Regions from separate parts of the Polymorphum gilvum SL003B-26A1 genome, predicted to be linked through region 1. Evidence: riboswitches for the same ligand, from Rfam matches in the RefSeq annotation. Region 1 holds a riboswitch; each other region holds the start of a gene.
What was found. Region 1 has a riboswitch for cobalamin ahead of SL003B_RS10265 (HupE/UreJ family protein). Riboswitches for the same ligand answer to the same signal wherever they lie in the genome.
Positions count from the first base shown of each region.

Region 1 (9,766 bases):
CGTTAAGGAAGCGGTTCATGGCCGACGCCGACGAGATCCTGATACCCGCCATCGCCGCCGACGGCTCGCTGTTTCCGGTCGGCAAGCTGCGCGCCCATCGCGAGGCGCTGCTGCATCTCGCCGTATCGGTGTTCGTGTTCGACGGCGACGCCCTGCTGCTGCAGCAACGTGCGCTGTCCAAGTACCACTGCGGCGGGCTGTGGGCGAATGCCTGCTGCTCGCATCCGCACTGGGACGAGAGTCCGGCGGCCTGCGCCGCGCGCCGCCTGAAGGAGGAACTCGGCGTCTCGCTCGCGCTGCGCCCGGCCGGCGGCACCGACTATTTCGCCGAGGTCGGCGGCGGGCTGTGCGAGCACGAGCGGGTCAGCTTCTTCGTCGCCGACGCCGAGCGCGCGCGCCTCGCCCTGGCGCCCGATCCGGCCGAGGTGATGGCGACCCGCTGGGTCACTCCCGACACGCTCCGGCGCGAATTGGCCTCGAGCCCCAAGATCTTCGCCCCCTGGTTCCGCCTCTACGCCGAGCGCTTCCCCGGCTTCGTCTTCTGAGCGGGAGGGGGGAGCATGCTCCCTCAGTGCCGGGTGCTCGCGATCAGGACGTCGCATGTGGCCGTTGCGAGCACCCGCTGCGTGACGCTGCCGAGAAGTGCCCGCAGGACGACCCCGCGCCCGTGCGGTCCGAGGACCATCAGGTCGACCCGGCGGCTGCGCGCCAAGCGCACGAGGGTGCGTCCCGGATCTCCTTCGGCAAGCCGCAGGACGGTCTTGCCCGGTCCGGCGACGTCTTGCGTAAAGGCGGACAGGTTCTCGCGCGCCTTGGCGGCTCTTGCCGAGCGGTACCGGTCCACTTCGGCAGGCGACCTGCCAGCCCGCAGCAGCGCCTGCTCGAACGTGGGCGGCAGGCCGGTGACGTGAACCAGCCGCAGCGTCGCCTGCGGCGCCAACTCGCGCGCCGCCCGCGCGGCGGCTGCGGACTGGGGCGAGAAATCGACGGCGACGACCACGTGCCGATACGGTTCCTCAGGCGGGCGCCGGACCACGAGAACGGGCGCGCACGAGGTTCTGACGATCCTGTCGGCGGTCGAGCCGAGGATCTTCCCCTTCAGCGACCGGCCCCGGTGCGGCCCGACGATGACAAGGTCGGCAGACATCTCCTCCGCCACCCGGGCGAGGGCGTCGTGCGGCGATCCGAACTCGACCCGCGCCAGGCTCCGCCGCGTGCGCCCATGGTCGGCCAGCGCCGTCTCCATCGAGGCCAGCGCCGTCCGGGCGAGGTCGCCGCGCAGCTCGCTTTCGCTGAGGTCTGATCCGGCGGCTGCCTGCGACAGCCAGTCTGCCTCGATGACGTGGATCGCCGCGAGCCGGGCCCCATGGGCCGCGGCCAGCTGAACCGCCCGGGCCAGGACGGCCTCGCTTCCCGTGTCCAGATCGAGCGCGACGACGATCGTTTTCATCGCTGCCTCCTCGCATCCTGTCGGTCCCGCCAGTCAGGCGCCGTCTTGCTCGGCGTCGGTCGCCCGGTCCCGTCCGGTGCCGTTGGCAGGACGTTGCACGGATCGTCGCCGGAACTCAAGGGTTCTCCAGGCTGAACATGTGCGTGCGATCGTCATAGGCGAAAACCTCGGCGTAGCGACCCCAGCTGATCACAGCGCGCAGGGTCTGTTCGGCGTCGTCCGCCGCCATGTGGTCCTCGAGTTCGTCGGAGAAGCGGCTCCAGGGCGCGCGATGGCTCGGCCGTTCGTCGAGGACGCGCCGGATGTGGGCCGCGAGCGCGACATGGGTCAGGAGGTGATGCGCAAACAGATGCTTGCGCTCGTTCGTGTCGGTTTCGGCAAAACGCCGGCCTTCGGGCGTGAGCTTGATGTCGCCGCCTTCGACCTCGGCGAACCTGAGCATCTGCAGGGTCTCCGCGACCGGGAACAGATCGTCGATTTCCATGTGCAGCGAGGTCGCGATGACCGGAAGGTCGGCTTCGCCTTCATAGGGCGCTCCGGCGACGGTTTCCAGCAGGCCTGACAGCAGGTTAGAGGAGACGCGCGGCAGGATGGTGCTGATCCCGGTCCCGGGAAACCGCTCGCTTCGCGCTCCGGCGCGGTCGACGCCGCGTTTCGCCGTCATCTCCACATAGATGCGTTCGACCAGAGCGCGGAAGGCGGGATCGAGGCGGTCGCGCGGGTGCGGCAGGTCGACCGCGATGTCCTTGAGGATTCGGCCTGGATTGCTGCCGAAGACGAGGATCCGGTCGCACATGAGAACCGCTTCCTCAATGTTGTGGGTGACCAGGATCACGCCCCTGATCGGCAGCTGGCCCTCCGACCAGAGGTCGAGGAAATCGGTGCGCAGCGTTTCGGCCGTCAGGACGTCCAGCGCTGAGAACGGCTCGTCCATCAGGAGGATGGTGGGATGAACCACGAGCGCGCGGGCGAAGCCGACACGCTGGCGCATGCCGCCGGACAGCTCGCGCGGATAGGCGGATTCGAAGCCGTCGAGCCCGATGAGGTCGATCGCTTCGATCGCTCGCCGCCGGATCTCGTTGCGCGGCAGGCCGAGGGCCTCAAGACCCAGCTCTACATTGCCGAGCACCGTGAGCCAAGGGAACAGGGCGAAGCCTTGAAACACCATGGCGATGCCGGGCGGGGGCGCCGTCACCGTCCGTCCCAGGTAGCCTATCGATCCGGCGGTCGGCGTCGAGAGCCCGGCGATCAGCCTGAGCAGAGTCGACTTGCCCGAGCCCGAGCGTCCGAGCAGGCCGATGATCTCGCCGTCCCGCACCGTCAGGTCGATCCCGTCGAGAACCAGCAGTTCGCCGCCGTCCGGCCTCGGGAAGGTCTTGCGAACGGAGCGCACATCCAGCAGGGATTCAGAATCCATTGCGTGCTTCCTTCAGCCAAGTCGGTACTTGCGTTCGGCGAACGCGTAGAGCGGACGCCAGAAGATCCGGTTGATGACGACGACGAACGCGCTCATCACGGCAATGCCGAGGACAATGCGGTGAAAGTCGCCGGCTTCGGTCGCGTCGGCGATGAAGGCACCCAGTCCGTGCGCCTGCAACCGGTCCTGACCCCAGCTTGCGACCTCTGCGACGATGCTGGCGTTCCAGGAGCCGCCCGACGCGGTGATCGCGCCAGTGACGTAGAAGGGGAAGACCGCCGGCAAGGCGATCCGTTGCCACCACAACCAGCCGCGCACGCGCAGGCTGGCTCCGATGTCGCGCAGCTCGCTCGGGATGGTCGAGGCGCCGGCGACGACGTTGAACAGGATGTACCACTGCGTGCCGAGGATCATCAGGGGACTGAGCCAGATGTCGGGATCGAGGCGGAATCCGACGATGACGGAGACCGCCAGCGGAAACAGGAGGTTCGCCGGGAAGGCAGCCATGAACTGGGCCACCGGCTGGGCGATCCGTGCCGCGCCCGGACGCAGGCCGATCCACACTCCGACCGGAACCCAGATGATGCTGGCGATCGCGATCAGCACGAACACGCGGATCATTGTCGCAAACCCGAGAAGGACGGCTGTCGCTACGTCAGCGAGGCCGACCCCGGCGGTGAGGAACTGCGCCGCCTTCACGACGCCGAGCAGCGCAACGACAGCGACGGACCCAAGCAGGAGTCGATCGAGCCAGCGGGCGCCGCGTCCGGGATGGGCGGCGGACGCGCTGCCGGCGCCCGGTTTCGGGAGCGCACGGTACGACCATCGCCATGCCGCCCCGAGCGACGCGGTCGCGCGGGCGACGAGCCGGGATCGGCGGAGCGTCATCAGCACCCAGGAACGGGGCGGCGCGACGCCGGTTTCCTGCTCGAAACGGAACCGGTCGGCCCAGGCGACCAGTGGCCGGAACAGCAACTGGTCGTAGATCAGGATGACGAGCAGCATGGTGCCGATCGCCCAGCCGATCGCGCCGAGATCGCGCTCGGCGATGGCGAGCGCGATATAGGAGCCGATGCCTGGCAAGGTGACCGTCGTGCCGCCGACGCTGATCGCTTCGGCGGCAACGACGAAAAACCAGCCGCCCGACATCGACATCATCATGTTCCAGACCAGCGCCGGCATGGCGAACGGCACTTCGAGGCGCCAGAACCGCATCCAGGGCGAGAGACGAAAGGAACGGGCGGCTTCGGCGAGTTCCGCCGGCACGGTGCGCAGCGACTGGTAGAAGCTGAACGCCATGTTCCAGGCCTGGCTGGTGAAGATGGCGAAGACGGCGGCCAGCTCGGCGCCCAGCATCATCCCGGGCGCCAGCGACAGGAAGAAGACGACCGTTACCGAGATGAAGCCGAGAATGGGAACCGACTGGAGGATGTCGAGGAGCGGGATCAGCACGCGTTCTGCGCGGTGGCTCTTGGCGGCCCAGGTGGCATAGGTGAAGGTGAAGACGAGCGACAGCACCATCGCTGCCAGCATGCGCAGGGTCGTGTGCGCGGCGTAGCCGGGCAGCGCGGCGGGATCGAGTACGATGACGTTCTCGTCGGCAGCGGGCAGCGGCTGCATGAGGCCACGGCTCGCCTCGGCAAGGAAGACCAGGGCGCCGAGGACCAGAAGGATCGCGATCAGGTCCCAGAGGCTCGTGGACCTGCGGCCATGGGCGAGGCTCGTCTGCCGGTGCCGGCCAGTCATCGCGCGGCACCGTTCGGTTCGTGCCGGGCAGCGACGGCGACCGCAGGGACGCCCGCCGCGCGGAGCGAAGGAAACCGGTCGAAGGATTTGAACGCGTCGGTGGCCATGTCCGTCCCCGCCTCGTGCCGCAGGACGTGCCGGACTCCGGAGGAACGGCCTATGTCCGGTCGGCACCCTGCCTGATGTGAGATCGACTGCCGTCGTTCATTGCTGTCCTCGTCGGTCGGTCGGAGAAGATCCCGATAACCATGGTCCGGCCGATCTCTTAGCTGCATCAGGACGCGTCGGCAAGCCGGCAGCGGATCGCCAAGATCGGGACCGGGATCGCTGCCCGGACAGATTGTCTTTTCCGGCCTCCGCCTTAATATTTATGAACGTGATGCGGGACGGTGCAGGATGACGATCCGGCTGGTCGACAAGGACTGGGCACGCGAATTCGCCGAGGCGGCTGCCAAGGGCGGCGGCGACCTGCGGATCGTCTCCCCCTTCATCAAGGCCGGGGTGCTTTATCGCCTGCCGCTGGCGGCTCCGGGCGTCGCCAGGGTGATCACGCGGTTCAATCTCGCGGATTTCGCGGAAGGGGTCAGCGACATCGCCGCCCTTCGTGCCCTACTGGAAGCCGGCGTGTCTGTGCGTGGCGTCCGTAACCTGCATGCCAAGCTCTATGTCTTTGCAGACCGGGCAATCGTCACGTCGGCCAATCTGACCGAAGCCGCGCTGAGCCGGAATCTGGAATTCGGCTTCGTGTCCGCGGATGCCGGTGTCCTGGAAACCTGCAGGGCGTATTTCGACGATCTTTGGGCGCGCTGCGGACCTGATCTGACCGCCGGGATGCTGGAGCGATGGGAGCCTATCATGAGCCGGCATCGCCTGTCACACGGACAGCCAATCCGCCAGGAGAAGCTTGCAGATTTCGGCGTCGACGTAGGGTTTGCGAGTCCTCTGGCTTGGGCGACCTTGCCGCTCGTCGCCGAGGCCGCCCAGGCATTCGTGAAATTCCTTGGTGTCAGCAGCGACCGGTTTGCGCTGTCTTATCCGACCGCCGAACTGGTCCGACGGGCGAACTGTCATCGCCTTTTGGCTTATCCGGCGGCAAAGCGGCCTACGGGCGTTCGAGAGGGCGCGGTCATGTACATCGGCCGGTTGACGCGCGATCCGAACGGCAAAAACGACATACACGTGTTCGGCCGGGCTATTGCGGTGCGGCATGAACCGGGACGCGACGATGCGACCGATAAGGAGATCGCGCGTCAGCCTTGGCTGGCGACTTGGCCGAGGTTCGTTCGCGTGCATCATGCAGAGATCCTGGCGGGATCGCTTGCGAACGGCATTTCTCTGAATGACCTGATGGATCACTTAGGCCCGAACTCCTTCGCGCCGACAAAGCGCAATGTTTCCCGGGGAAGCGGGAACACCGATCCGCGCAGGGCCTATCGCCAGCAACCGGCTGTCGAGGTGTCGGCTGAAGGTCGAGCGTGGCTCGACGAGCGGTTTCAGGCCGCTTTGGAGACTCACGGGATCATCCCGAAAGCCGATCTCGAAGCACTGGACTGGTCGCACGGGGCATGAGGTCGCTCAAGCGGAGAGTCGCTTGAGCCGCTAAGCAGCTATTCTCGAGACCGCCTACCGCGCCCCAACCATACCCGTCTTCGGAATTTCACGTCCACGCGCAAGTCACGACCGCGCTATCGGCGTGAGACCCGATGCTGAAACCGATGGAATAGCGGACGATCGTCTTGGGTTTGCTCACCGGAGCAAAACGCCGATCGGTCGCGATTGCACGAAAACAACTTGCGGACAATGGCTTGGAAGAGGATGGCTCCGCGAGCAGGACTCGAACCTGCGACCATTCGATTAACAGTCGAACGCTCTACCAACTGAGCTATCGCGGATCACCATGGGGCGCGCCTGTCGGCCGCCGTCGGTGGCGAGCGTATAACAAAGCCGCAACGGCTTTGCCAAGCCCTTTCTGCACGAAGTTTTCCACAAGGCGAGGCGCCGGGTCTGTGTCGGGGTCGGATCACGGGCCGGATTTGGCGCGCCTGCGGGACGCTTCCGGGCGCCGTCCGGCCACACCGGGGAGCCGAGGAGGGGCGGACGGCCCGTGTCGCCGTGCCCGGCTTGGGTCGTCCCCGCCCCGCGCGGGGATCCATCCGGCCGCGCGTGTTTCCCGTGCGATCGCTCCGGGATCCGCCCCAAGGCGTCCTTGTCGGCCCGTCCGGTTGCGGCTACAACAGAACCGTCACGGTTCCCCGCACGGGCAAAGCCCAGGGGATGAAACGGGAATGCGGTGCGGGACGACTCACCCCGAGGTCCCAAGTCCGCAGCTGCCCCCGCAACTGTCAGCGGCGAGCCCTGCCGCAGCATGCCACTGGCGCCTTTGAACGCGAGGCGCCGGGAAGGCGCGGCGAAGGGCGACGACCCGCGAGCCAGGAGACCGGCCGCGACGCGACGCAACCCAAGCCGCCGTCGGGTGGACGGCCGGAGGATCCCATGACCGCTTTCGTCAAGACCCGTCTCTTCGCCACTCCGCTGGCGCGCCTCGGCGCCCTCGTCCTAGCCACGCTCGCCGCGGCGCCGGCCTCCGCCCATCACATGATGGACGGCGAGATGCCGCAGACCTTCGTCCAGGGACTGCTGTCGGGCCTCGGCCATCCGGTCATCGGCATTGACCATCTCGCCTTCGTCGTCGCCGTCGGCATCGCCGCCGGGCTGCTCGGCCGCAGCCTGCTGCTGCCGGCGGCCTTCGTCGTCGCGACCGTCGCCGGCGTCGTCGTGCATCTCCAGTCCGTCGACCTGCCGCTCGCCGAACTGGTCATCGCCGCCTCGGTGCTCGCCGTGGGCGCCCTTATCGTCACCGGCACCGCGCTGCCGCGCGCGGGCTGGGCGGCGCTGTTCGCGCTCGCCGGTCTGTTCCACGGCTATGCCTACGGCGAGTCCATCGTCGGCGCCGAGCCGGCGCCGCTCTACGCCTATTTCCTCGGCTTCGCCGTCATCCAGACCGCCATCGCCTCGCTCGCCATGCTGCTGACCGCGCCGCGCGCGGCCGGTCAGGCGGGAGCGCTGATGCCGCGGCTGGTCGGCGCCGGCGTCGTCGGCGTCGGCCTGTCGGCCCTGAGCGCGCAGCTGTTCGGCTGAGCCGATGCCGAGCGGTGCCGGGGCAGCCGCCCCGGCCGTCCTCGTCACCGGCGGCGCGCGCTCGGGCAAGAGCCGGTTCGCCGAAGATCTGGTCCTGGCGAGCGGCCTTGCGCCGGTCTATCTCGCCACCGGCGCAGCCGGCGACGGCGAGATGGGCGAGCGCATTGCCGATCACCGCGCCCGTCGCGGGCCGGGGTGGACCACGGTCGAGGAGGGGCTCGAGCTTGCCGCGACGCTTGCCGCCGAGGCGCGGCCGCAGTGTGCCGTGCTGGTCGACTGCCTGACCCTGTGGCTCTCCAACCTGATGCTGGCCGGCCGCGACGTGCCGGCCGAGGTCGCCGCGCTGTGCGCGCTGGTGCCCCGGCTCGCCGGCCCGGTCGTCTTCGTCACCAACGAGGTCGGCCTCGGCATCGTCCCCGACAACGCCCTGGCGCGCGCCTTCCGCGACGCGCAGGGGCGGCTCAACCAGGACCTCGCACGGGTCTGCGGGCGCGTCGTCCTCGTCGCCTGCGGCCTGCCGGTCCTTCTCAAACCCACTCCCGCAGCGGACATGCGCCTATGACCACGGCTTCCAAGATCCCCGCCACCATCGTCACCGGCTTCCTCGGGGCCGGCAAGACGACCCTCATCCGCAACCTCATCGCCCATGCCGGCGGCCGGCGCATCGCGCTGATCGTCAACGAATTCGGCGACATGGGCTTCGACGGCGCGCTGCTCGACGGCTGCGCCGATCCGGCCTGCGCCGCCGACGAGGTGGTCGAGCTGACCAACGGCTGCATCTGCTGCACCGTCGCCGACGACTTCCTGCCGACCATGGAGAAGCTGCTGGACCGCGACACGCCGCCCGACCACATCGTCATCGAGACCTCCGGCCTGGCGCTGCCGCAGCCGCTGGTGCGCGCCTTCTCCTGGCCGGGCGTGAAGACCCGCGTCACCGTCGATGGCGTCATCACCGTGCTCGACGCCGCAGCCCTCGCCGAGGGCCGCATCGCGCTCGACGAGGCGGCGCTTGCCGCCCAGCGCGCCGCCGACGCGGCGCTCGACCACGACAGCCCGGTCGAGGAGCTGTTCCACGACCAACTCGCCTGCGCCGACCTGGTCGTGCTCAACAAGGCCGACCTGGTCGGCGACGAGGCGCTGGAGCGCGTGCGCGCCCACATCGCCGGCGACGTGCGCCCGACGGTGCATGTCGTGGCGGCGGAAAAGGGCTTCCTGCCCGTCGACGTGCTGCTCGGGCGCGGCGCGGCGGCCGAGGACGATCTGGCCGCGCGCCACGCCCACCACCACCATCACGACCACGACGACGACGACCATGACGACGACCACGACGACGACCATGACCATGACCATCACCACCATGACGATTTCGAGAGCTTCATCCTCGACGTCGCGTCCTTCGTCTCGCTGAAGGACGCCGAGGCGCGCGTGCTCGCCGCCATAGCGCGGCCCGGCGTGCTCCGCATCAAGGGCGCGGTGGCGGTCGCCGGCAAGCCCGCGCCGGCCATGGTCCAGGCCGTCGGCCCGCGCGTCGAGGCCTGGTTCGCCGCCGGCGCGGCCGCTCCCGGCCGCCTGGTCGTCATCGGCCTCAAGGGGCTCGACCGCGCCGGCGTCGAATCCGCCCTCGCTGCTGCGGCGGCCTGAGCCCCGAGACAACGCTTGGCCGAGACATGACCTTGCCTTGCCCCGTCACCCCGGATCTCCGCGGCGCTCTCCCGGGTGGAGGATGGGGCACCGCCGCGCCCGTTCCGCTGCCGGGCGGTGGGGGGCGCTGGGCCGACAGGATCGCGGGCCGGCCGGCGGGCGCCGTCCGCAGCCTTGCGCAAGGAATCCGCTGATGCACATCCTGGCCAGCCGGACGGGGCGGATCGATGACGGCGGCGAGGCGGTCGACCTCGGCCAGGATCCGGCCGACATCGTGCTGCTGACGGCCGCTGACACGGAACTCGCCGCCTTCGCCGCCGCGCAGCGCCGGCTCGGACCGGGAGCGGCCAGCCTGCGGCTTGCCAGCCTGATGG
Region 1 covers NC_015259.1:2,122,202-2,131,967, forward strand. The annotation lists gene SL003B_RS10235 (isopentenyl-diphosphate Delta-isomerase) at 18-545, shown strand; gene SL003B_RS22290 (universal stress protein) at 569-1,450, opposite strand; gene SL003B_RS10245 (ABC transporter ATP-binding protein) at 1,566-2,867, opposite strand; gene SL003B_RS10250 (ABC transporter permease) at 2,880-4,613, opposite strand; gene SL003B_RS10255 (phospholipase D family protein) at 5,010-6,182, shown strand; tRNA gene SL003B_RS10260 (tRNA-Asn) at 6,430-6,505, opposite strand; cobalamin riboswitch at 6,842-7,073, shown strand; gene SL003B_RS10265 (HupE/UreJ family protein) at 7,107-7,751, shown strand; gene cobU (bifunctional adenosylcobinamide kinase/adenosylcobinamide-phosphate guanylyltransferase) at 7,756-8,313, shown strand; gene cobW (cobalamin biosynthesis protein CobW) at 8,310-9,392, shown strand; gene cobN (cobaltochelatase subunit CobN) at 9,586-9,766, shown strand, end outside.

Region 2 (9,766 bases), 570 kb from region 1:
GGTGTCGACCGTGACGGTGATGTCGGTGGTCACGGGCCGGGGCAGGACGAAGCGATAGGCGCCCTCGGCATCGGTCTCGCCGGTCGCGATCACCGTTCCGCCGGCGTCCCGGGCGATCCAGGGCGTGGCCTTGGCCCGCCCACCGCCGACGAAGAAGGCGTATCCCGTTACGGCATCGCCGTCGACGGTGGCAAACACCTTGAGCTTGTGGGCGGCCGCCGGGCCGGTCAGGGCGGACAGCAGGATCAGGGCGATGACGAACCTGGTCATGGCAGGGTTGGCCTCAGGGCTTGCGGATCGACACGGGCAAGGAACGTCACGATCGCGGCGGCGACGAAGGCCTCGGCCACGGCCAGCGGCAGGTAGGTGGCGAGCAGGATGGCGGCCACCGGCGTGTAGTCGGACGACGACAGGGCAAGCGACGCCGCGACGAGGCCGCCGGTGCCGAGCACCGCGAGCGCACCGACGAGGGCCGCCAGTGCCGCGCGCAGCGCCGGCGAGGCGGTCGTCCGGATGGCCGGGCCGAAGGCGAGGGCGAGCAGGACGCCCGGCAGGGCCAGGTTCACGACGTTGACGCCGAGCGTCGTCAGGCCGCCGAAGCCGAACAGCAGCGCCTGCAGCAGCAGCGCCACGGCCACGGCCGGAAACGTGCCGGCGCCGAGCATCAGCCCCATCAGTCCGGACAGCAGCAGGTGTACGCTCGACGGGCCGACCGGGATGGCGATCAGCGAGCCGGCGAAGAAGACCGCCGACAGGATCGCCGCCCGCGGAATGGCGCGGTCTTGCAGGCGGCGCAGGCCGAGGGCAACGCCTGCCGCCGTGACGACGGCGCCGCCGATCAGGACCGGGGCGGACAGGACGCCGTCTGGGATGTGCGCCATGTCAGGTCATTTCCCGTCCATGGTGGTCGCCCTGACCCACATCAGGGCGCCGAGTTCGACCGGCACCTGACTGCCGTCCGGAGAGGCCATAGTGTCGTCGGCCTCGACCAGGGCGGCGAAGCCCCACCAGCCGGCGCGCGGCATGGCATAGGCGAAGGTACCGTTGGCGTCCGCCCGGATCACCTGGGTGACGAAGGCGTCGTTGGGGGGCTCGACGGAGCCGTCGTTGACGAACTCGACCTCGATCTCGGCGAAGGGCACAGGCGTGCCATCCTTGAGGACGACGCCGGAGAACAGGTTGCCGCTCCAGACGCCCGTCGGCCGGGTCAGCGGCCGGATCTCGACGGGAAGTCCGACCAGGTCGTCCCAGCCTTCGCCCGAGGCATAGCTGTCGACCACGACCTTGGCGTAATGCACGATGAACTTGCCCTCGGCCGGCTCCCAGTAGGGCTGCGGCTCGACGAAGAAGACCGCCGCACCCGGCTCGGACAGGTCGTGCGTCACGGTCCAGGCGCTCTTGCCGTCGACCGGGGTCTCGACCAGGGCCGGCATCAGGTCGACCGCCTGGCCGGCGGCGAGGACGCCGACCCGCGCGGGCCTGGCCATCTCCATCACCGGGCCGCCCTCGAAGGGGTGGGTGAAGACCATGTCGAGCGTGACCGAGCCGCCTTCGGGCAGCACGTCGGCGGAGGGCAGGAGTTGCTGGAAATGCGCCGTCGCCGGCGAGGCGAGGCCGATCAGGCCGGCGAGGCCGGCAAGGCCGAGGGGGAAGAGGCGCATGAAACGATCTCCTGATTGTCAGAATTAACCCGATTGTGTGAATTAATAAAAAAAAGATCATACTTGCTGTTGCAGCGCAATAGGGATGTCGAGATCCTTGCGCCTTTCGGGCGCCGCCGCGCCGGGCTACCCTGTGGCGCGGACGGCTGCAAGGAGACACGATGCAACGCACGACGATCACGCTCGACGACGCGCTGGCCGCCGAGCTCGATGCCCACATGGCGGCGACCGGCGCGACTAGCCGCTCCGAAACGATCCGCGACCTGGTGCGGCGCGGCCTGTCGACCGTTGCCGGCGGCCCGGCCGAGGCCGGCTGCTTCGGCGTCATCAGCTGCACGATCGACCAGTCGGTGCGCAACCTGGCCGCGCGGGTGCCGCAGAGCCGGCTCGACCGCCACGACCAGACCGTGGCCGCGCTGTCGGTGCCGCTCGACCATTCCACCTCGCTCGACGTGGTGGTCATGCGCGGACGGGTCGCCGACGTGACGTCCTATGCGGAAGCCCTGTTCCTGGAGCGCGGCGTGATGCACGGCACGGTCGGGCTGATCCCGGTGGCCGAGGACACCACCCGGCATGTCCACAATGACGGACCTCCGCGCGAGCACACCCACCTGAAGGTCCGCAGCAGCTTTTGACACGGCGTCCTCAGAAGTCCCAGTCCTCGTCCTCGGTGGCGACCGCCTTGCCTATGACATAGGACGAGCCGGAGCCGGAGAAGAAGTCGTGATTCTCGTCGGCATTGGGCGACAACGCCGCCATGATCGCCGGATTGACCGCGCAGACGGCGTCGGGAAACAGCGCCTCGTAGCCGAGGTTCATCAGCGCCTTGTTGGCGTTGTAATGCAGGAAGTGCTTGACGTCCTCGGTCAAGCCGACGCCGTCGCAGAGACTCTCGGTGTATTTCGCCTCGATGGCGTAGAGGTCGAACATCAGCGAGAAGGCGAAGTCCTTGATCTCCTGCCGTTCCGCCTCGCTCACGGTCTCCAGGCCGCGCTGGAACTTGTAGCCGATGTAATAGCCATGCACGGCCTCGTCGCGGATGATCAGGCGGATCAGATCGGCGGTGTTCGTCAGCTTGGCCCGGCTCGACCAGTGCATCGGCAGATAGAAGCCGGAATAGAACAGGAAGCTTTCCAGGAAGACGCTGGCGATCTTCTTCTTCAGCGGCGTGCCGGAGGCGTCGTACTCGTTCAGGATCAGCCGCGATTTCGCCTGCAGCTGCGGGTTTTCCGCCGACCAGCGGAAGGCGTCGTCGACCTCCGCCGTACGGCACAGGGTGGAAAAGACGCTGGAATAGCTGCGCGCATGCACCGCCTCCATGAAGGCGATGTTGGTCAGCACCGCTTCCTCGTGCGGGGTAATGGCGTCGGCCATCAGTGCCGGCGCGCCGATCATGTTCTGGATCGTGTCGAGCAGGGTCAGGCCGGTGAAGACGCGGATGGTCAGCTGCTGTTCGGCCGCCGTCAGCGTCGCCCAGCTCGGAATGTCGTTGGAGAGCGGCACCTTCTCGGGCAGCCAGAAATTCACGGTCAGCCGGTTCCAGATCTCCAGGTCCTTGGGATCCCGCAGGCGGTTCCAGTTCACGGCGTCCGGAACGGATCGGATCTTTGCATGCACGGTCATGGGTGGCCTCACAGGGAACAGGACACGCAGCCCTGCACCTCGGTCCCCTCAAGGGCCATCTGGCGCAGGCGGATGTAGTAGATGGTCTTGATGCCCTTCTTCCAGGCGTGGATCTGAGCACGGTTGATGTCGCGCGTGGTGGCGCTGTCGCGGAAGAACAGGGTCAGCGACAGGCCCTGGTCGACGTGCCGGGTGGCGGCGGCATAGGTGTCGATGATCTTCTCCGGGCCGATCTCGTAGGCGTCGCGGTAGTAGTCGAGATTGTCGTTGGTCATGAATGGCGCCGGGTAGTAGACGCGGCCGATCTTACCCTCCTTGCGGATCTCGATCTTCGAGACGATCGGATGACCTGCTTGGGCACCGCGCCCCGGCCCTCGCCGTCCGCGTAGGTCGGCACGACCAGGACGAACGGTTCGCGCACCGCCGGCACCGGTTCCGACGCGCATGTGGGGATGCGCCGGGCCGGCAGGTCCAGCCGGTCGATCAGCCGGTGCGTGTTGCCGGACGCGCTCGAAAAATAGACGAGCAGGCCCAAGGTTCAGCCAAGCGCGCCGATCTTGTCCGGGCGGAAGCCGGCCCAATGGTCGTCGCCGGCGACGACCACCGGCACCTGGCGATAGCCCATCGACTGGACGGCTTCCATGGCGGCGTCATCCTCGGTCAGGTCGATGATGTCGAAGGCCACGCCGCGTGCGGTCAGCGTGCGTGTGGTGGCGTCGCACTGGACGCAGGCCGGCTTGGAATAGACGGTAACGGTCATTTTGGTCCTTTCGCCCCGAAAGTGTGAAGGGAGGCAGGCGAAAGACGGTCGGAGACGGCACAAGGCATGCCCGTTCCGCGTCCCCGGGCCCGCCGCCCGATGACGTTTTCCGAACAAGGCAGGTCTCCTGGCTCACGGGTCATCACCACCTGTCCGCCTTCCCGGGACATCCCAGTGGCGCTTTCGGACAGAAGCTCGCCGTTCACAGTTGCGGGGGCAGCGCCGGATTCGACCGTTCTCCAGTCTCACCAGCTTCCCTCTTAGCCTTCGAGACTCCCGAATCGAAGGACCTTGAACACAAGATAGGGTATGCGGCGGGCCCCGGATGTCAACAAATTGATGATGGCGACGGGGCAGACCGCGTCAGGCCTGTTGACAGCGGCAGGGGACCACCGCAGACAGGGGAGCATGAGGCGGCAGGCAGATCCGACAGCAGCGACAAGCAGAGCGAAGCGCCGGCAGGCGGACGGTGCGGACGCGTGTGCCGGATGGCGGCGTGGCTGACGTCGGCGCCTATGGTGGATTGTTCCTGCTGTCGTTCCTGGCGGCGACCGTGTTGCCGGCGCAGTCGGAGGTCGGGCTTGTCGGGCTGCTGCTGTCGGGCGCCTATTCGCCGGCGCTGCTGATCGTGGTCGCCAGCATCGGCAACACGCTCGGGTCGGTGGTCAACTGGCTGCTCGGGCGCGGCGTCGAGCGGTTCAGCGACCGGCGCTGGTTCCCGGTCACGACGGCGCAACTCGACCGGGCGTCGCGCTGGTATCAGCGCTACGGCAAGTGGAGCCTGCTGCTGAGCTGGGCGCCGTTCATCGGCGATCCGCTGACGGTGGCCGCCGGCGTGCTGCGCGAGCCGTTCTGGCCGTTCCTGATCCTGGTCGCCGTGGCCAAGACCGGGCGCTACCTGGTCGTCGCGGCGATCACGCTCGGCGCGGTGTAGGGGGCTGCGACTCAGGTCGCCTTCTTCACGAACTCGGTCAGGATGACGATGCGCTGGTCGTTGACGCGGCCCTCGATCTGGGCGGGATTGTCCGGCACCAGGGCGATGTTGCGCACGGCGGTGCCGCGCTTGGCGGTGAAATTGGCGCCCTTGACCTTGAGGTCCTTGATCAGGGTGACGGTGTCGCCGGCCGACAGGACGGCACCATGAGTGTCCTTGTGGACGACGCTTTCCTCGCCATCGGCGGCCGAGGCGGTTTCGGAGTCGGCTCCGGCCTCGGCCCAGGCGCGGGTTTCGTCGTCGAGATAGATCTGGTCGAGCAGGTCGCGCGCCCAGGGTTCGGCCGGCAGTCTCGTGAGCAGGCGCCAGGCGGCGACCTGCACGGCGGGCTCCTGGCTCCAGGCGCTCTCGGCGAGGCAGCGCCAGTGCGTGGGATCGAGATCGCCGCCTTCGAGGCCCGCGCGGCAGGTCTCGCAGACCAGTACCGCCGTTTCGGCGCTGCCGTCGGCGCGCGGGGCAAGCAGGAAGGCGGTGAGACCTGCGCCGGCGCCGCAGAGTTCGCAGGCTCCGCCGGCACGGGCGGTCAGGGCGTCGAGCAGGGTCATGGGCGGGTCCTTCGTCCGGGGCAGGGGATGTGATGCGCGGTGTAGACCATCGCCGACCGTCAGACGAGCGGTTTGTGCTGCGGCGAAAGGACTTGGACCGGCGGCGCGGCGCGCCAGGACGCTTTCCGATCAAGCGGAACCGCTTGCTCGACACTACAATACTTCAGATGTTGAAATGCGGAGGACGCGGAGCGGGAGGCAACGGGACATGGCGCAGACGATCGTCAAGGGCATCGACACGCTGCTGGCGGAGGCCAATGCGGTGGTGGCGGCGGTGAGCGCGGAGGAGGCGAAGCATCTGCTGGGGCGCGACGGTTATGTCTTCGTCGACCTGAGGGACGTGCGCGAGATCCAGCGCGAGGGTAAGATCCCCGGAGCCTTCTCGTGCCCGCGCGGCATGCTGGAGTTCTGGATCGACCCGGCGAGCCCCTACCACAAGCCGATGTTCGCCGAGGACAAGACCTTCCTGTTTTACTGCGCCGGCGGCCTGCGCTCGGCGCTGGCGGCGAAGACGGCGATGGAGATGGGGCTCGCCCCGGTCGTGCACCTGGACGGCGGCTTCGGCGCCTGGAAGGAGGCCGGCGGGGCGATCGAGACGGTCGAGAAGCGCTGATCCGGGCGGCTAGATGCCAGGCGTGGTGGCGAACAGCCAGGCGCAATAGGCACCGTAGGAGGCAAGGAAACCGGCGCCGACGGGCCGCGACAGGCGGCCGAGCGCGAGGAGCAGGCCGACCAGGCCGAGGCTGACGGCGAGCATCAGCGGGATGTCGAAGCGCGCCATCTGCGGGGCGATGTGGAGCGGATGCAGGGCCGCGGCGACGCCGAGAATGCCGAGCACGTTGAAGACGTTGGATCCGACGACGTTGCCGATGGCGATTTCCGAATGGCGGCGAAAGGCGGCGACGACCGAGGTCGCCAGTTCCGGCAGGCTGGTGCCGACGGCGACGACGGTCAGGCCGATGACGGCCTCCGAGATGCCGAGGCTGCGGGCGATGGCCGAGGCCGAGCCGACCAGGAAGTCGGCGCCGGCAACCAGGGCGACGAGCCCGGCGAGTAGGGCCGCGAGTTCCTTCCACAGCGGCAGCACGGCGGCATGAGCGGCGTCCTCGCCCGTGTGGTCCGTGCGGGCCGACCAAGCAGCATAGCCGACATAGAGGGCGAGCGTGGCGGCCATGACGAGACCGGTGCCGCGTCCGACATGGCCGAGCAGGCCGAGGGCGAGCATGACCAGGGCGGCGGCGAGCATGACGGCGAGGTCGCGCCGGATGCCGGGTATGGCGGTCGGAATCGGCGAGATCAGCGCCGCGGCGCCGAGGATGAGCAGGATGTTGGCGGTGTTGGAACCGACCACGTTGCCGACGGCGATGTCGGGCGAGCTCTGGAAGGCGGCCTTCACCGAGACCACCAGTTCGGGCATCGATGTGCCGAAGCCGACGACGGTCAGGCCGATGATGAGCGGCGGCATGCCGAGGCGGGCAGCGAGCGAGACGGCGCCGCGCACCAGGCCCTCGCCGCCGGCGAAGAGCAGCACGAGGCCGAGAACGAGAAAGGCGGTTTCAGCGAGCATGATGGGTCGTTCTCCGAAGCGGTGCGGAGCGGGAAGGCGGCGATGACGATCGGGTCAGGTCTGCGGCGCCTGCTCGCGCAGGGTGCGTTCGGCCTTCCACGCGAGCACCGCGACGGCACCGGTCGCCCAGATGGCCGGCGGCACCAGTACGAGCGCGGCGATGGTCAGGCCGACGACGCGCAGGCCGAGCAGGCCGGCAAGGGCCCACAGCACGCCGAGGTCGAAGATCCAGATGGCGACAGCGGCAAGCACGGTGGCGCCGATGACGGTGGCGAAGAAGGAGACGTCGTAGCGGACGGAAGCTGCCGGCTTAGCAGCAGCGGGCGTCTCGCCGGCCGGAGACTGGGACATGATGGCTTGACCCGTGGGACCGCAGGCGGACGTGATGTCCGCCGCTCCGGCCAAGTGAGCATGCCGCCTCGTCTTGTCAAGGCGGCGGCGGCCGGCGGGCAAAAATAAATCCGCGCGGCCGGTCGCGCGGTGCCCGTCAGCGTGCCAGGGCGGCGGCGGCGCGCGCGCGCGCCTTGATGCCGGCCCAGTCGGCGGTCTCGATCGCGCGTGCGTCGGCGATCCAGGAGCCGCCGACGCACAGGACGTTGGGCAGGGCGAGATAGGCTGGCGCCTTGTCAGCGGAGATGCCGCCCGTGGGGCAGAACCTGGCCGCGGCAAGCGGCGAGGCGAGGGACCTGAGAAAGCCGGCGCCGCCGGCCTGTTCGGCGGGGAAGAACTTCAACCGGCTGTAGCCGCGCTCCAGCAGGGCCATGACTTCCGAGGCGGTGGCGGCCCCCGGCAGCAGCGGCACGTCGAAGCCTTCGGCGGCGTCGAGCAGTCGCGTCGTCGCGCCGGGCGAGACGACGAAGCGCGCACCGGCCTTCACCGCTGCCTCGTACTGTGCGGCGTCAAGCACGGTGCCGGCGCCGGGGATGGCACCCTCGACGCCGTCTGCGACGGCCCTGATCGCCTCCAGCGCGCGCGGCGTGCGCAGGGTGATCTCGATCGCCGGCAGGCCGCCGCGCACCAACGCTTCGGCCATCGGGACGGCCTTTTTCGGATCGTCGACGACCAGGACGGGAATGACGGGGGCGGCGGTCATGACCGCCTCGATGCGGGCTGTATCCTGGGGCATGTTGGTCCCTTTCCGTTCGGGGTCGGCCGGTCGCTGTGGTGCCTAGAGGCCGTCCTCGGCCCAGGTGCGGCCGTCGCGCTCGATCAGGGCAATGGCGGCCGAAGGACCCCAGGTTCCGGAGGTGTAGGGCTTGGGGTGGCCGGCGCCGGCGGCCCAGGCGTCGAGGATCGGGTCGATCCAGGACCAGGCGGCGTCGACCTCGTCGCGGCGCATGAACAGGGTCTGGTTGCCGCGGATGACATCCATCAGCAGGCGCTCGTAGGCGTCCGGATTGCGCACCTTGAAGGCCTCGGCGAAGCTCATGTCGAGCGGCACCTGGCGCAGGCGCATGCCGCCGGGGCCCGGGTCCTTGATCATCACCTGCATCGTGACGCCCTCGTCGGGCTGCAGGCGCAGGATCAGGCGGTTGGCCGCGATCGGGCCGGCCTCCGGGTCGAAGATCGAATGCGGGATCGGGCGGAACTGGACGACGATCTCCGAGACGCGGGTGGCGAGACGCTTGCCGGTGCGCAGGTAGAACGGCACGCCGGCCCAGCGCCAGTTGGCGATCTGCACCTTGAGGGCGACGAAGGTCTCGGTCCGGCTGTCGTCGCGACCGAGTTCCTCAAGATAGCCGGGCACGGCGCCGCCGGCAGAGGCGCCGGCGCGGTACTGGCCGCGCACGGTCAGCCGGTCGACGCTGTCGCCGGTGATCGGGGCGAGCGCCTTGAGCACCTTCAGCTTCTCGTCGCGCACGCTGTCGGCATCCATCGATTCCGGCGGCTCCATGGCGGCCAGGCACAGCAGCTGAAGCAGGTGGTTCTGCACCATGTCGCGCAGCGCGCCGGCGGCGTCGTAATAGCCGGCGCGGCCGCCGACGCCGAGGCTTTCGGCGACGGTGATCTGGACATGGTCGACATGGGCGGCGTTCCACAGCGGCTCGAACAGGGCGTTGGCGAAGCGCAGCGCCATCAGGTTCTGCACCGTCTCCTTGCCGAGATAGTGGTCGATGCGGAAGATCTGGTGCTCGTCGAAGACCGCGCCGATGGTTGCGTTGAGCGCCCTGGCCGAGGCGCCGTCCTTGCCGATCGGCTTCTCGATGACGACCCGGGTGGTGGCGTTGACGAGGCCTTCGCCGCCGATGCCCTCGCAGATCGGGCCGAAGAAGTCCGGCGCGACGGCGAGATAGAACACGCGCACGACGTCGGGTCGTTCCTCAAGGACGGCGGCAAGCTCCGACCAGCCGGTTCCGGCGTCGACGTCGAGGGGGACGTAGCGGATGCGGGCGAGGAAGCGCTTCAGCGCCGCCTCGTCCAGGTCGGCGACGTGCTCGCCGAGGGCGGCCGCCGCCCAGTCGCGATAGTCGGCGTCGGCGTAGCGGCGGCGGGCGGTGACGACGATGCGCGCGCCGGCGGGCAACTGGCGGTCGAGGTCGCGGTGGTAGAGCGCGGGCAGCAGCTTGCGATGAGCGAGGTCGCCGGTACCGCCGAAGACCACCAGGTCAAACTCAT
Region 2 covers NC_015259.1:1,550,367-1,560,132, forward strand. The annotation lists gene SL003B_RS07305 (hypothetical protein) at 1-270, opposite strand, end outside; gene cbiM (cobalt transporter CbiM) at 267-881, opposite strand; gene SL003B_RS07315 (DUF4198 domain-containing protein) at 888-1,661, opposite strand; gene nikR (nickel-responsive transcriptional regulator NikR) at 1,823-2,296, shown strand; gene nrdF (class 1b ribonucleoside-diphosphate reductase subunit beta) at 2,307-3,284, opposite strand; partial or broken gene SL003B_RS07330 (class 1b ribonucleoside-diphosphate reductase subunit alpha) at 3,293-3,631, opposite strand; gene SL003B_RS22725 (class Ib ribonucleoside-diphosphate reductase assembly flavoprotein NrdI) at 3,556-3,819, opposite strand; gene nrdH (glutaredoxin-like protein NrdH) at 3,823-4,044, opposite strand; cobalamin riboswitch at 4,145-4,353, opposite strand; gene SL003B_RS07340 (YqaA family protein) at 4,541-4,978, shown strand; gene SL003B_RS07345 (PhnA domain-containing protein) at 4,990-5,583, opposite strand; gene SL003B_RS07350 (rhodanese-like domain-containing protein) at 5,792-6,196, shown strand; gene SL003B_RS07355 (calcium/sodium antiporter) at 6,206-7,150, opposite strand; gene SL003B_RS07360 (hypothetical protein) at 7,205-7,501, opposite strand; gene eda (bifunctional 4-hydroxy-2-oxoglutarate aldolase/2-dehydro-3-deoxy-phosphogluconate aldolase) at 7,638-8,276, opposite strand; gene zwf (glucose-6-phosphate dehydrogenase) at 8,319-9,766, opposite strand, start outside.
Region 2: another riboswitch for cobalamin. It lies ahead of nrdH (glutaredoxin-like protein NrdH); the one in region 1 lies ahead of SL003B_RS10265 (HupE/UreJ family protein).

Region 3 (9,766 bases), 850 kb from region 1:
CAACGACAACCTGGATGCATTCCGCTTCTACCAGCGGCGCGGCTTCCGCCTGGAGCGGGTCGTGCACGGGGTCATCGACGAGGAGCGCAAGCTTAAGCCGGAAATCCCAGTTTCCGGCCAGCACGGCATTCCCATGCACGACGAGATCGTGTTCGCCCGCACGCTGTGAGCGCGGACGTTCAGCCCGCCGAGGGCGCGCAGCGCTCGACGAAGACGTTGCTGTCGAAGCTGAAGACCAGGTCCCCGTGCTGGTTCACGCCCTCGTTGCGGGCATGGACGATGCCCCAGTCGGGCCGGCTGCGCGATTCTGTCTTGCCGGTGACAGTGCTGGCGTAGGAGATCGTGTCGCCGGCATAGACGGGCTTCAGCCACTTCAGGTTCTCGAAGCCGGGCGAGGGGCCGCGGCGCACGGGCGGTTCGCCGCGCGCGCGGGCCTCGCGCTCGGCGCGGTCCTGGGCGGCGGCGAACAGCTTCATGAAGACCGCAGCGGTGTGCCAGCCGGAGGCACACAGGCGGCCGAAATGGGTGGCCGCGGCGCCTTCCTCGCTGAGGTGGAAGGGTTGGGGATCGTACTTGCCGGCGAAGTCGACGATCTCCTCGGCCGTGAAGCGATGGCTGCCAAGCTCGATCCGCTCGTCAGCGACGATGTCCTCGAAAAAGGCGCTCATGCGGGCTGGCTCCGGCAGGAAAACAGGATCGGGTTCTCGACCGTCATGACCGTGTCGCCGTGCTGGTTGGTGACGGTGAAGCGGAAGGAGACGATGCCGAGGCCCGGCCGGGAGCGCAGCGGGCGGGCGGAGACCACCTCGGCCTCGGCGCTGAGTACGTCGCCCGGGCGCACCGGCCGGCGCCAGACGAGCCGGTCGATGCCCGGCGCGCCCTGTCCGGCGGAGGAGCCGAGCAGGCCGTCGACCAGCAGGCGCATGTACATGGCGGCCGTGTGCCAGCCGGAGGCGGCGAGCCCGCCGAGCAGCGAGGCCTCGGCGGCCGCTTCGTCGAGGTGGAACGGCTGGGGATCGAATTCGCGCGCGAAGGCGACGATTTCCTCGCGCGTGACCGCCTTTTCGCCGAGCGGGATTCGCTCGCCGGGGCGGAAATCCTCGAAGTATCTGTAGCTTGTCATGGCCGGATTTCTTAGCGGATTTCAGCGGGCTTGGCGATGGCAGCGGCGCGGCAGGGCACAAAAAAGCACGGGCCGGCGAACCGGCCCGTGCCGTGGCGCCATGCGGGCGCCTCAGGTCTTTCCCGTCAGTTCTTGATCGGCTCCATCAGCTCCGGACGGGGCGTCGCGCTGGTGCTGACCGGCAGGATCGGGTACTCGACCACCGGCTGCTCGCCGGTAAGGGTGAGCAGGAAGGCGGTGATCGCCTCGACCTGCTCGTCGGTCAGGTCGGCGCCGAGCTGCGAGGTAGCCATGATGCCGACCGCCTGCTTCAGATCCCAGACCATGCCGGAATGGAAGTAGGGGGCGGTCAGTTCGATGTTGCGCAGCGGCGCGGCGCGGAAGACGTATTCCTCGTCCGCCGTCTGGGTCACGGCGAAGCGGCCCTTGTCGTCGGGCGGCAGGATGTCCGCTCCCGGCTTCTCGACGACGCCGAACGGATAGTAACCCTCGCCGCCGAAGTTGACGCCGCCGTGGCAGCTGGCGCAGCCGGTGTCCATGAACAGCTTCAGGCCTTCCTTCTCCTGGTCGTTGAGGGCGGCCTCGTTGCCTTCCAGGTACAGGTCGAACTTCGACGCCGGCGTGATCAGCGTGGCCTCGAAGGCCTCGATGGCGCGGGCCATGTTGTCGAAGGTGACCGCATCCGCTTCGCCGGAGAAGGCGCGCTGGAAGCGCTCGACGTATTCCGGCATGCTCTTCAGCGTCTCCTCGACGCGGTCGGGCGTGTTGGCCATCTCGACGCCGGCCTGGATCGGACCCTTGGCCTGGGCCTTCAGGTCGTCTGCGCGGCCGTCCCAGAACTGGGCCGTGTTGAAGATGGCGTTGAACACCGTCGGGGCGTTGCGCGGACCCTTCTGCCAGCCGTGGCCGATGGAGGTCTCCAGGTTGTCGTCGCCGCCCATGCCGACGTTGTGGCAGGTGTTGCAGGACAGCAGGCCCGAGCGCGACAGGCGCGGATCGAAGAACAGCATGCGGCCGAGGTCGATCTTCTCGCGCGTCACGGGGTTGTCTGCGACGGTCGGGACCGAGTGGGGAATCGGCTGGAAGTAATCACGTGCCTCGGTCAGAAGCTCGGACTGGGCCTGCGCCGGGGTTAGCGACAGGGCAAAAACCGAAAGACTGGCAAGGAGTAAGCTGGCTCTGGTCATATCAACCTCCGTTGGATCGAGGTGCGGCCAGTTTATAGCAGTTCCAGTTCGCGGCATTGCGGCAGCCGCTTGACAAGGAAAAAATCGGATAAATATACTCAACTTATCGCTTCGATCCATGATCTTCGGCTGAGTCTGGACCCTGAAAGAAAGAGGAACGCCTTTCCGTTCAATGGCTCTTCTAGGGAGCTTTGATTTTCCTTTGTTGCGGACAATGAAGCCCAGAAAAACGGTTCAGTACTGGCTATGTCTTGCGGTCTTGTCCGGCTGACCCAGGATCGTCATCGGTTCGATTTGCCGTCCGATCGTGTCGTCTTGACTTTGGTCAAGGACAAGGGCATGAGGATGAAGGCCGGTTGCACCATCTGGCCGCAGCCGGGCCGGAATCGACCGAAAAATCCGGCGTCCTATTGCCGCAGATTTGCCGTAAAGCCGACTCGGCCGGCGACAGGCTTCGGGCAGATCGGGTCCAGCCTGCCGTTGCCAACCTGCCGTCGACCAGTCTGCCGTTGACCAGCCTGCCGCTGACAGGGCGCGATATCGCACCGAAGGCGAGAAGGCGGACAGGATGCGTCTCAGGCGTTGCCGATCAGGATGCCGGCGGCCAGCACCAGCGAGCCGCCGAGGACGACCTGGAAGGTGGCGCGCAGGAACGGCGTCTCCATGAAGCGATTCTGGATCCAGGCGATCGCCCACAGCTCGACGAAGACGATCATCACCGCGACGGTGGTCGCGGTCCAGAAATGCGGGATCAGATAGGGCAGCGCATGGCCGAGGCCGCCGACGGCCGTCATCACGCCCGAGGCGAGACCGCGCTTGACCGGCGAGCCGCGTCCCGACAGCACGCCGTCGTCGTGGGCGGCTTCCGTGAAGCCCATCGAGATGCCGGCGCCGACCGAGGCCGACAGCCCGACCAGGAAGGTCTGCCAGGTGTCGCCGGTGGCGAAGGCGGCGGCGAAGATCGGCGCCAGCGTCGACACCGAGCCGTCCATCAGGCCGGCGAGGCCCGGCTGGACGTAGGTCAGGATGAACTGGCGCCGCTCGGTACGGCCTTCCTCATCGCGTACGTCCTGCGGCGTCAATTCCCGCCCCAGGCGGATGGCGAGGCTTTCATGGCCCTTCTCGGCCAGCGCCAGGTCGCCGAGCAGCTTGCGCGTCGAGGCATCGGAAACCCGCTTGGCCGCCTCCAGATAGAAGCGGTAGGCCTGATCCTCCATCCGCTCGGCCATGGCGCGTACCTTGTCGAGACCGAGCGGGCGCACCAGCCAGTCCGGCTTGCGTTCGTAGTAGCCGCGTACGTGTTCGCGCCGGATCAGGGGGATGGTGTCGCCGAAGCGCACGCGGTGCAGCTCGATCAGGTGCTGGCGGTGCTCGTTCTCCTCCTCGGCCATGGCGTCGAACACCTTGGCGGACTGCGGAAACTGCTCGCGCAAGCCGTCGGCATAGGCCTTGTAGATGCGCGCGTCGTCTTCCTCGGAGGAGATGGCGAGCGCAAGGATCTCCTGTTCGGAGAGCGAGGCGAACTCGCGGCGGCCGAAGCCGAGCAGGCGGCTGAACATGCGAACCTCTTTAGAGTAATTCTAAAGAATTATAGGCTGTTCATCCGCCCGAGCCAAGGCCAGGGATCATCCCGCAGGCAAGATGCCGCAGAGCACGGGAGACCCGCAGACCGGCCGCCGCGGGACGCGGTGTCAGACCGCCTCGTGGTAGAGGCGTCGATAGAGCAGAGGCGACAGGGACAGTCCGGAGATCGTCTTGGCGGCGGCCAGGACGGCCAGATCGACGAGCGGTTCGATCAGGATCACGGTCAGGTAGGCAGCGCCGAAGGCAGCGATCGAAGCGAGGTTTTCCGTACCGAATCCGCTGCCGTAGAGCGCCCAGAACGCCACCCAGGCCACGACGCCACCTTGGTAGGACGTCGAAAGCGCGAGAGCTTGCCAGTATTTCACGTCCACATAGGGCGTCTTCGCCGGAATGATCCGCTTCGCCAGCAGGCTGACGGCGAACAGCGGCACCAGCAGGGTCGTCACATTCATGCCGTACTGGGGCAGATCGAACGGCGCGAACAGCAAGCCCTGCAGCAGGAGCCCCGTCGCGAGGCCGATGGCGGCCGGTCCGGCGCCGAAGACGAGATAGAGCGTCGATCCGAGGATCAGGTGTACTTCCGAAACGCCGACGGGGTGGTGCGGCAGGAGTTCGAAGAAGGCGAAGACGAGCGCCGTGGTCACCAGGCTGCGCAGGGCCACGGCCTGGAAACCGCCATCGTGGCGGACGGTGTATCCGATCATCTTGGCCGCAAGCACGAAGGCCGTTCCCGCGGTGGCGTAGCTGAGCACGATCTTGGCGCCGTCGACGACGCCGGGTTCGATATGCATGTCGTTCTCCTTGCCGCACCCTCCGTGCGGCGGCGGTTGCGTTGTTGGGCGGCTGGGCCCGGTCCGATGGCAGGTCTCCTGGCTTGCGGCGCGTTGCGCGCCCTCGCCTTCCCAGCCGTCCGGCCAGTGGCTCGTAGAGGTGCGCTCGCCGCTCACAGTTGCGGGGGCAGCCACGGTCTCGGTCCCTGATGGGTAATCCTCACCGTGTTCCCTTTTCATCCGCCGCGCGTCATGTTTGGCGGAACCATCACGCGAAATCGTGCACCCGCGCGCAGCCGGGGGCAAGCCTGCCGGCCATACGTAATAATCCGGGCAGATGGGGAGGGGCGCGGTGAGCGCCAGGGCCCTACAGGGGCCAGAAGACGAGGATGGACGGCACGGCGACGGCCAGCACGATCAGTTCCAGCGCCAGGCCCATGCGCCAGTAGTCGCCGAAGCGGTAGCCGCCGGGGCCCATGATGATGGTGTTGTTCTTGTGCCCGATCGGGGTCAGGAAGGCGCAGGACGCGGCGACCGCAACACCCATGAGGAAGGCGTCCGGATTGACGTCGAGCGTGCGGGCGACCTGGATTCCGATCGGCGCCGCGATCAGGGCCGTGGCGACGTTGTTGAGGAAGTCCGACAGCGTCATCGTGACGACCATGAGGGCCAGGAGAACCACCCACGCCGGTGCGCCCCAGGTGAGGGCAACGATGCCGGATGCGATCAGTTCGGCGCCGCCCGAGGTTTCGAAGGCGATGCCGAGCGGGATCAGCGAGGCCAGAAGCACGACCACCTGCCACTCCACGGCCTCGTAGACTTCCGTGCCGTCGACCAGACCCGTGGCGGCGTAGAACACCGCGCAGGCGGCCAGGGCGACGGGCAGGGAGGTGATGCCGGCGACGGTGACGGCGATGGCGAACAGGAACGCGCCGACGGCCAGGCCGGCCTTGTTGCGCTGGACGACGCCGGTCCGGCGTCCCTCGAGCGGCAGCACGCCGAGCCAGGAGGTTGCCGTCTCCAGGTTCTCGGGCGTGCCGAGCAGCAGCAGCACGTCGCCCGGGTGCAGTGTCAGCCGGCGGACGCGGTCATGGAAGCGCCTGCCCTGGCGGGAGACGCCGAGCAGTGTCACGCCATGGCGATAGAGCAGGCGCATGCCGGTCGCCGTCCGCCCGGCCATGCGGGAGGTCTCGGGCACGATGGCTTCCATCAGGGTGAGGCTGCCGCCGGTGACCCCGGCCTCGTGTTTTTCGGAGCCTTCGAACTCCAGGTCGCCGGCGCCCATGAAGGACTCGATCGATTTCGGGTTGCCCTCGACGATGACGAAATCGCCTTCCCGTACGGGTTCGCGGCGAGCGAAGCCTGGCAGACGGCGGCCGTTGCGGACCAGGCCGAGGACATTGATGTCCTTCTCGTCGGCGAGCGGATAGAGATCGCCAAGGGTGAAGCCTTCGCTCTTCGAGCCTTGGCCGACGCGCAGTTCGGCGACATAGAGGGTTTCGGCCGCTTCGGTGTCGGCCGGCGCGGTCCTGACCCGGGCCGGCAGCAGGCGCCAGCCGACGAGCGCGACGAACAGCACGCCGAAGATCGAGACCGTGGCGCCCACCGGGGCGAAGTCGAACATCGAGAAGGGGGCACCGAGCGCGTCCTGCCGGTACTGGGCGATGACGATGTTGGGCGGCGTTCCGATCAGGGTGATCATGCCGCCGAGGATGGTGGCGAAGGAGAGCGGCATCAGCGTCAGCGCAACGGCCCGCTTCGCCTTGCGCGCCGCCTCGATGTCGAGCGGCATGAGAAGGGCGAGGGCGGCGACGTTGTTGATCACCGCGGACAGGGCCGCGGCGACGATCGACATGACGCCGATATGCCTGGAGACGCCGTTGCCCGTCGCAATCAGGCGGCTGGCGACGAGTTCGATGGCGCCCGAATTCATCAGTCCGCGCGAGACGATCAGCACCAGGGCGATGATGACGACGGCGGGATGGCCGAAGCCGGCGAACATCTGATCCGTGGGAACCAGCTCCGCCGCCGTCGCGACGATCAGGGCAGTGAAGGCGACCAGATCGTAGCGGATCCGGCCCCAGATCAGCAGTGCGAAGACGAAGCCGAAGATCGCGAACAGCGAGGCTTGATCGATCGTCACGTCGTGGCTCCGTCCGTTCCGTGTCGCGCAGGCCCAGTCCGTCCAACGATGCGGGCCGCGCGTGGTTCCCTTGACGGGCGGCCCGCCGTGACGGCGGCGTCAGGTGTTGAACTTGAACAGCATCACGTCGCCGTCCTTGACGACGTATTCCTTGCCTTCGTCACGGGCCTTGCCGGCTTCCTTGGCGCCGACCTCGCCGCCGAGCGAAATGTAGTCGTCGTAGGCGATGGTCTGGGCGCGGATGAAGCCGCGCTCGAAGTCCGAATGGATGACGCCGGCCGCAGCAGGCGCCTTGGTGCCCCGGGTGATGGTCCAGGCGCGGGTTTCCTTCGGGCCGGCGGTGAAATAGGTGATCAGGCCGAGCAGATCGTAGCCGGCGCGGATCAGACGGTCGAGGCCGGGTTCGCTGAGGCCGAGGGTTTCCAGATATTCCGCCTGCTCGGCGTCGTCGAGCTGGGAGATCTCGGCCTCGATGGCAGCGGAGATGACGACGGCGCCGGCGCCCTGGGCCCTGGCCATCTCCTCGACCTTCGTCGACAGGGTGTTGCCGGTGGCGGCGGAGCCCTCGTCGACGTTGCAGACGTAGAGCACCGGCTTGGAGGTGAGCAGGTTCAGGCCCTGGAGGATCTTCCTCTCGTCGGGCGAGGCGAGTTCGAGCAAGCGAACCGGCTTGCCGTCCTGGAGCAGGGCGAGGGCGGCCTCCATCACCGGCAGCACGGCCTTGGCCTCCTTGTCGCCGCCGGACGCCTTCTTGCGCAGCGGCGCGATGCGGCGCTCCAGGCTCTCCATGTCGGACACCATCAGTTCGGTTTCGACCGTCTCGGCGTCGGAAATCGGATCGATCTTGCCCTCGACATGGGTGATGTCGTCGTCCTCGAAGCAGCGCAGGACGTGGACGATGGCGTCGACCTCGCGGATGTTGGCGAGGAACTGGTTGCCGAGGCCCTCGCCCTTGGACGCGCCGCGCACCAGGCCGGCGATGTCGACGAAGGTGATACGGGTCGGGATGATCTCCTTGCTGCCGGCGATCCTGGCGATCTCGCCGAGGCGCGGATCCGGCACGGCGACCTCGCCGGTGTTCGGCTCGATGGTGCAGAAGGGATAGTTCGCGGCCTGGGCGGCGGCGGTCCTGGTGAGCGCGTTGAAGAGCGTGGACTTGCCGACATTGGGCAGCCCGACGATGCCGCACTGGAAACCCATGGGAGATCGCTTTCGGTTGGTCTTTCGAGAGTTGCCGCTTCTTGCCCGAGGGGCGGGGTGAGGTCAAGGGGCGCGGCGCGCCGCCTGCGCCCGGGTCAGTCCCGCTCCGGTCCGCCGAGCAGCTTCTTCAGCATGGCGGCCATTGGGCCGGAGGCGGGCAGGGCGGCGGGCTTGGTCTGCCGGGCCTGGCGGATGTGGCTCTGGCCCTTCGGCCGGGTGGGGGACGGGGCCGCGGCGGATGCCGCCTCGCCGGCGGGCTTGCGCTTCGCCTTCTCCGGCTCGAGCAGCAGGGTGAGCTTGTTGGCGAACTGGCTGTCCTTGCCCTCGGCAAGCAGGCCGGCGTTGTCGGCGATGGCCTCCAGCAGGGGGTCGAGCCACTCGGCATCGACCTTGGCGAAGTCGCCGAGGACGTAGTTGGAGACCAGTTTCTTGTCGCCCGGATGGCCAATGCCCAGGCGGAGCCGGCGATAGGCGTCGCCGATATGGGCGGAGATCGAGCGCAAGCCGTTGTGACCGCCGTGACCGCCGCCCGCCTTCATGCGAAATTTCGCCGGCGGCAGGTCGAGTTCGTCGTAGATGACGAGAACGTCCTCGGGCGCGAGTTTGAAGAAGCGCACGGCCTCGCCGACGGCGCGGCCGGACTCGTTCATGTAGGTGGCCGGCTTCATCAGCAGGATCTTCTCGGCGCCGAGCTGACCCTCGGCGACCTCGGCATGGAAGCGCGCGCGCCAAGGGCCGAAGCCGGCATGGCGGCGATGGATCGCGTCGGCGGCCATGAAGCCGATGTTGTGGCGGTTGCGTTCGTACTTGCCGCCGGGATTGCCCAATCCGACGATCAGTTTCATGCCCTGCTCTCCCGGTCCGCCAGCCTTCGGGCCGCTTATAGCAGAGCCGGCTCTCGTGTCGAGACGGGGCGGAACGGGCGAGGCTGACTCGGCCTGCGCAGGTCCGGCATTCCTCCGGCGCCACTCCGGCGGTGGGTCGGCACCGGTCCGGCGGGAGTCCGGCGGGAGTCTGGCGCCGGGCGCGGCGGGATTTCGGGCAATCCCGCGCGCGCCGGCGTGCCGGCCCGAGGGGCTTCAGTCGTCCCCAGCCTCTGTCCGGCAGCGGATCTGCTCGCGTTCCGCGGCGACGTGATCGAGCAGGGAGCGGCTGGCGGTGCGTTCCTTGTCGCGCAGGAAGTCCGCCATGCGGCTGTCGAGGTCGCGCAGGCGCTCGGCGGTCGACGGCGCGCCGAAATGGCGGCGATAGACCGGAAAAGCCAACCAGAGCGGATACATGGGCGTTCTCCTGCGGTCAGGCCGTCGCTGTTGCAACGGCGGGATGGGGGCGATGGACGCGCCGCTCCAGCTGGACGATTTCTTCCTTGAGGCGCAGGCGGATCTTCTTCAGCGACATGATCCGCAGGCTGTCCGGATGCGGTCGGCGCTCCTCCCGCCCGATCTTGGCATCCAGGATGGCGTGACGGACGCGCAGGGCGACCAGTTTGCGATGCATGGGCTCCTCCTTGGCCATGGTGGCGACAGGCCAGAGATGGTGCCAGGGTGATGATTGTTGAAATACATTGCTTGTATCAATCCGATAGAGGAAAACTATCAAATGCCTTATCGCCCGACCCACCGCCAGCTCGAGTATCTAGTCGCCGTCGCGGACCACGGCCATTTCGGCCAGGCGGCGCGGGCGTGCCATGTGTCGCAACCGACGCTGTCCGCGCAGCTCAAGCTGCTGGAGGACCGGCTGGGGGTGGTGCTGATCGACC
Region 3 covers NC_015259.1:1,267,646-1,277,411, forward strand. The annotation lists gene SL003B_RS05960 (GNAT family N-acetyltransferase) at 1-169, shown strand, start outside; gene SL003B_RS05965 (MaoC family dehydratase) at 180-668, opposite strand; gene SL003B_RS05970 (MaoC family dehydratase) at 665-1,123, opposite strand; gene SL003B_RS05975 (cytochrome-c peroxidase) at 1,249-2,310, opposite strand; gene mbfA (iron exporter MbfA) at 2,886-3,869, opposite strand; gene SL003B_RS05985 (energy-coupling factor ABC transporter permease) at 4,002-4,685, opposite strand; cobalamin riboswitch at 4,737-4,949, opposite strand; gene SL003B_RS05990 (SLC13 family permease) at 5,032-6,807, opposite strand; gene ychF (redox-regulated ATPase YchF) at 6,907-8,007, opposite strand; gene pth (aminoacyl-tRNA hydrolase) at 8,103-8,852, opposite strand; gene SL003B_RS06005 (hypothetical protein) at 9,087-9,287, opposite strand; gene SL003B_RS06010 (YdcH family protein) at 9,304-9,504, opposite strand; gene SL003B_RS06015 (LysR substrate-binding domain-containing protein) at 9,607-9,766, shown strand, end outside.
Region 3: another riboswitch for cobalamin. It lies ahead of SL003B_RS05985 (energy-coupling factor ABC transporter permease); the one in region 1 lies ahead of SL003B_RS10265 (HupE/UreJ family protein).